Regions from separate parts of the Yersinia entomophaga genome, predicted to be linked through region 1. Evidence: predicted binding sites of a transcription regulator. Region 1 holds the regulator's gene; the other holds the start of a gene.

Region 1 (3,160 bases):
ATTACCGCAATGCGCGGCCGACTTATCTGGAAAACTTCTGGGCGCTGGTTAACTGGGCGTTCGTAGAGAAAAATCTGGCCTGATTAGCTGGCTAATATCAAGGGCGGATAACGGCTCCGCCCTTCTCGCTCAAAATCTGTACAGCTCTAAAACAGTCAGGGTTTAGTTCATTACCGCTGTAAAGCTAAAGATCATAATCACTGCCAACGAACCAATAGTAGTAATCAATGACATTTTCAGATCAGTATCCATATAAACTCCTCAGTCGGTTAATTTGGGTGGATAAAGGCACATAGTTAGTGTGTAAAACGATTTTCCCACAGTTCGAGAATAAAATCTTGTTATCATTACTCACTTTATAACGTTGATTAGATCTTTCACTTTTTCTTTAAATCGGCCAAAATCCGCAGTTCATTACTGCGTACCGACCAATAACGCCTAAAAACCCCTTTCAGACTAGCGCGCTGACGAAAATAACCAGCGGAACTGATGATATCTGTCTGAAAGGGTTCGAACAACGCAGGCAAACGATTAACATAATACTTACCTGCTGTAACAGGTCAGTTTAGGAGTCATTCTTTTTATGGCAACGATTAAAGATGTGGCCAAACGCGCGGGCGTTTCCACCACCACCGTTTCGCACGTCATCAATAAAACACGTTTCGTCGCCGAAGACACCAAGGCCGCCGTGTGGGCCGCCATTAAAGAGCTGCACTATTCGCCCAGTGCCGTCGCACGAAGCCTGAAAGTCAATCACACTAAATCGATTGGTTTGCTAGCCACTTCCAGCGAAGCACCCTATTTTGCGGAAGTGATCGAAGCGGTAGAAAATAGCTGCTATAGCAAAGGCTATACGCTGATTTTGTGTAACTCTCATAATAATCTGGATAAGCAGAAAGCGTATCTGGCTATGCTGGCGCAAAAACGCGTCGACGGTTTGCTGGTAATGTGTTCCGAGTATCCAGAGCAACTGTTGGGCATGCTGGAAGATTATCGCAATATTCCGATGGTAGTCATGGATTGGGGCACCGCGCGCGGCGATTTTACCGACTCCATTATTGATAATGCCTTTGAAGGCGGTTATTTGGCTGGCCGTTATCTGATTGAACGCGGTCATCGCGATATTGGAGCCATTCCGGGGCAACTGGCTCGCAATACTGGCGGTGGGCGTCATCAGGGCTTTATCAAAGCGTTGGAAGAAGCCAATATTAAACTGCGTGATGAATGGGTGGTTCAAGGGGATTTTGAACCGGAATCCGGTTATAAAGCCATGCATCAAATCCTAACGCAGAAACATCGCCCAACCGCGGTATTCTGCGGCGGCGATATTATGGCTATGGGCGCTATTTGTGCTGCCGATGAATTAGGTTTACGCGTTCCGCAGGATATTTCGGTGATCGGATATGACAATGTGCGAAATGCGCGCTATTTCTCACCGGCACTGACCACTATTCATCAGCCAAAAGAACGTTTGGGCGAAAGCGCCTTTGCAATGTTGCTGGATCGCATTGTCAGCAAACGTGAAGATCCCCAAACCATTGAAGTACATCCAAAACTGGTTGAACGCCGTTCTGTTGCTGATGGTCCTTTCCGCGATTATCGTCGTTAAAACCGCTGTGGGAAGCCGTTTAGCCCGTTGAAACGGCTTCCCGCGTGTTTTCTACACCGTCCCCCGCTCGCAGCCATTCGGCATTCAGCGTTTCCGTATCCCCAAGGTACTCCAGCAGCCACGCCATAGCGGGCGAATGGTTGTTTTGCTCCCAGCTCAGGCAGCAAGGGCTATCTGGCAAGGGCTGAGCCAGCGTAATAATCACCAGTTTCCCCTGTTTGGCCAGCGGCTCGACGCGATGCGCCGGAACCATACCAATACATAAACCGTCACACAGACAGTCAATGCCCGTTTGCCAATCCGGTGCCACCAGCCGTCGCTGGTTGTCCAGCGTCCAGGTATCGCGCTTCGGCAGATTACGGGCAGTGTCCTCAATGCAGAGCGAAGGGTAAGGCCGCAGCTGATCGTCGGTCAAAGGGCCGCTCTGAGATGCCAGCGGATGAGTGGCACTGACCACGCAGTGCCAGTTCATAAACCCCATATCACGGAAGGTAAAGCGCCCACCGACTGGCACCGCACGCGTCGCACCAATAGCCACATCGGCACGACCATCCGCCAGCGCATCCCACACGCCGTTGAATACCTCAAAATGCACCCGCAGTTCGATATCGGGGAAATGACGATAAAAATCCAGCACCAACTGACGGCTGCGTAACGGCTTCACAATAATGTCGATAGCAATATCCAGATGGCCGCGCCAACCGTTAGCGACCTGCTGACATTGACGACGCGTATCAATCATTTTTTTGATAACAGTTCGCGCTTCTTTAATAAACAGCGCTCCCGCTGCCGTCAGTTCCACATCGCGGTGTCGTCGTTCAAACAGTGGCACTGCCAGCCATGTCTCGAGTTGTCTGACCGTATAGCTGACGGCAGAAGGCACGCGATGCAGTTCTTGTGCAGCAGCGCTAAAACTACCGGTTCTGGCAACCGCATCAACCACTTCCAATGAATATTCCGACCACATTGCCTTGCCTTCAATTATTTTCACACCAGTATGCAAATATTACCGTTTCACAGGGGAATAGCCAGCCGGATAGAATGCCCCCCGCATTAATTCTCCTGCAAAGATAACCTGCTTTCGGATTGTAGCCAGGCGGCAACGCCGCGAATCCCAAGGAACCGAGCCACTAAGTGACTGGGGTGAGCGAAGGTAGCCAACACCGCTGCGGTTCGAAAGATAACGGGTATACAGATAAACGAGATAAATAACGAAAATGAAAACATCCACTAGCTTTATGTTCTACCTCGCCGGTCTGAGCATGTTGGGATACCTTGCCACGGATATGTACTTACCCGCTTTTGGCGCCATGCAACAAGATTTGCAGGCTTCGGCTGGCTCGATCAGCGCCAGTTTGAGCATTTTTCTCGCCGGATTTGCCATTGCACAATTAGTCTGGGGACCTTTATCCGATAAATTGGGGCGGAAACCTGTGTTGTTGCTCGGTTTAAGTCTGTTTGCCTTCGGCTGTTTGGGAATGGTTTGGGTGCAAACGCCGGTACAACTGTTAGCATTACGTCTGGTTCAGGCCGTGGGAGTTTGTTCCGCTG
Region 2 (3,160 bases), 1.4 Mb from region 1:
ACAAACGAAATAAATATATAAATTCAATAACTTAAACAGTAAATCCGTCAGTTATTAACATTCAATATAAGGGGCTGAAACGGAGCAACGCAATACACGCTACCCCGTAAAAATCGTTATTTACTATTTTAACAAACGTGCCTTGCAGTTTTTGCCTTTAATTTTACCTTGCTGCAATTGTTGTATAGCCCGTTTCGCACTGGCTTTGCGAATAGCAACGTAAGCATGAACTGGGAACATATCGATTTTACCGACGTCAGCCGCCGTCAAACCCGCATCGCCGGTCAACGCCCCCAAAATATCGCCTGGGCGAATCTTGGCTTTACGGCCACCGTCGATGCATAACGTCACCATTTCTGGCTCCAGCATGACATTGGCGCTGCGGCTCACTTGCTCCGCCGGCGTCCATTTCACTTTGATTTGCAGATAATCTTCAATCGCGTGCGCACGCCCCATTTCTGACGGCGTACACAGACTGACTGCCCGTCCGCTCATGCCCGCACGCCCGGTACGACCAATGCGGTGTACATGGACTTCCGGATCGAAAGCCAGTTCGAAGTTCACAACCAGTTCCAAATCTTTGATATCCAGACCGCGCGCCGCGACGTCGGTGGCAACCAACACTCGACAACTACGGTTAGAGAAGCGCACCAGCACCTGATCACGATCCCGCTGCTCTAAGTCACCGTGCAGCGCTAATACGCTGATTCCACGTGATTCCAGCGCATCGTAAACGCTCTGACAGTCTTTTTTCGTGTTGCAGAATACTACGCAGGACGCCGGTTGATAGTGGCTTAACACTGAGATCAGCAGCGGCAGACGTTTTTCACGAGTCGTTTCGAAGAATACCTGTTCGATCGCCGGTTCATCGCCTTCATCGGCCACTTCTACGTTCAGCGGCTCACGCTGTACTTTTGCGCTGATCTGTTCGATCCCCGCCGGATAAGTAGCGGAAAACAGAAGCGTCTGGCGCTGCGGCGGCGTGTAGCTGATAACGTCATTGATCGCGTCAGTAAAGCCCATGTCCAGCATGCGATCCGCTTCATCCAGCACCAGCACTTTCAGATCGTCCAATACCAAGGTGCGTTTACGCAAATGTTCCTGAATGCGTCCCGGCGTGCCCACAACAATATGCGGCGCATGAACCAGAGAGTCCAACTGGTGCCCCATTGGCTGGCCGCCACATAGGGTCAGAATTTTAATATTTTGAGTAAAACGAGCCAAACGACGCAGTTCTTTACTGACCTGATCGGCCAGTTCGCGAGTTGGACAGAGTACCAATGCCTGAGTCACAAACTCACCCACGGCAATTTTATCCAGCAAACCAATGCCGAATGCGGCCGTTTTACCACTGCCCGTTTTGGCTTTGGCCCGAACATCTTGCCCGTTCAGAATGGCCGGTAACGCGGCGGCCTGTACCGGCGTCATTTCGGTATAACCGAGTTCATTAAGGTTCGACAACTGCTCGGCAGGCAGCGTTAGGGAAGAAAAGGACGTTGTGCTCACGGCGGTAACTCTTATATAACGGAATGGATTGAAAGCGATGCCTGAAGGCAAGCGCAATATTTGCGGCGATAATAGCAGAGTTGAGGCCTTTTCTTGAGTTAAAGCGTAAAAAAGCGCGGGGAAATCTGCGTTTTTCTCCTGTAACCCTAGATATGGGTCAAATGCATCCCTTTCGATATCTTCGCCCCCCTGATTGCTCCAGACCTTACTTTGCTGAATTTATCCGCACTCAAACCTGTTTTTTGCCCTAAGCGCTGCCCGCGCAATCGTTTTCGTATATACTGCGGCGGTTTCTTCCTCGCATATTATCTTGCTGATGTAGGTATCGAATTATGTTAACCATTGGAACTGCTTTGCGCCCCGGCGCAACCCGTGTGATGCTGCTTGGCTCTGGCGAACTGGGCAAAGAAGTGGCGATTGAATGTCAGCGCCTTGGGCTGGAAGTGATCGCCGTCGATCGCTATGCCGATGCCCCTGCTATGCACGTCGCCCACCGCAGTCACGTGATTAATATGCTGGATGGGGCGGCGCTCAAACGAATTGTGGAGCTGGAAAACCCCCACTACATCGTGCCGGAAATTGAAGCCATTGCCACCGATATGCTGGTGGAGCTGGAGCTTATGGGTCAACACGTAGTGCCCTGCGCCGAAGCCACTCGCCTGACAATGAACCGTGAAGGCATTCGTCGTCTGGCCGCAGAAACGCTGGGATTACCCACTTCCAGCTACCGTTTTGCCGATACCGAAAGCCGCTTCCGTCAAGCCGTGGCCGAAATCGGTTATCCGTGCATTGTGAAACCAGTGATGAGTTCCTCTGGCAAAGGGCAAAGCCTGATCCGCAGTGAAGAGCAACGACAAACCGCATGGAATTATGCACAGCAAGGCGGTCGCGCCGGCGGCGGTCGGGTGATTGTGGAAGGTCTGGTTAATTTTGACTTCGAGATTACCCTACTGACCATCAGCGCCGTAGATGGTATCCATTTCTGCGCGCCGATTGGCCACCGTCAGGAGGAGGGTGATTATCGCGAATCCTGGCAGCCGCAGCAGATGAGCGAACTGGCGTTGCAACGCGCTCAGGCGATCGCGGCTAAAGTGGTTCAAACTTTGGGTGGCTACGGTTTATTCGGCGTGGAGCTGTTTATCTGCGGTGATGAAGTTATTTTCAGCGAAGTCTCCCCTCGCCCACACGATACCGGTATGGTCACGCTGATTTCACAAAATCTTTCCGAATTTGCGCTGCATGTTCGCGCCTTCCTCGGCATGCCAATCAGCCAGATTCGCCAGTATGGCCCCGCCGCCTCGGCGGTTATTTTACCTGAGTTAACCAGCCAGAATGTGGTATATCGCGGTTTGGGAAATGCGCTGCTGGGTGACGTGGACGTGCGTTTGTTTGGTAAACCCGAAATTGCCGGCAGACGGCGGATGGGCGTCGCGCTGGCCGTAGCCGAAACGGTAGAACAAGCCGTGGCCGTGGCGAAAAATGCCGCTGGGCAAATCACGGTCAGCCACAGCTAAAAATCCAAGGCTCTAGGAAGTGATACGAAACATCATGAAGGTTGCAGGCTAGTTTACCGAAACCTTCATGATGGCGATTGACTTTGGCTAGCTAGCCTTCGGATAACTTAGCTTCTGGTCACTGATAGTTATCACTAACC

The links. Region 1 encodes PurR, which represses purine synthesis genes. Its sites were predicted from a motif close to CANGCAAACGTTTGCNTG; they were not measured.
Positions count from the first base shown of each region.
Region 2: the regulator PurR is predicted to act here: its motif matches at 1,766-1,783, upstream of purT (formate-dependent phosphoribosylglycinamide formyltransferase).

Region 1 is NZ_CP010029.1:1,325,579-1,328,738, forward strand. It holds gene sodB (superoxide dismutase [Fe]) at 1-83, shown strand, start outside; gene cydH (cytochrome bd-I oxidase subunit CydH) at 163-252, opposite strand; gene purR (HTH-type transcriptional repressor PurR) at 584-1,609, shown strand; gene punR (DNA-binding transcriptional activator PunR) at 1,629-2,576, opposite strand; gene punC (purine nucleoside transporter PunC) at 2,827-3,160, shown strand, end outside.
Region 2 is NZ_CP010029.1:4,156,160-4,159,319, reverse strand. It holds gene dbpA (ATP-dependent RNA helicase DbpA) at 124-1,506, opposite strand; gene purT (formate-dependent phosphoribosylglycinamide formyltransferase) at 1,839-3,020, shown strand; gene PL78_RS18655 (YoaH family protein) at 3,155-3,160, opposite strand, start outside.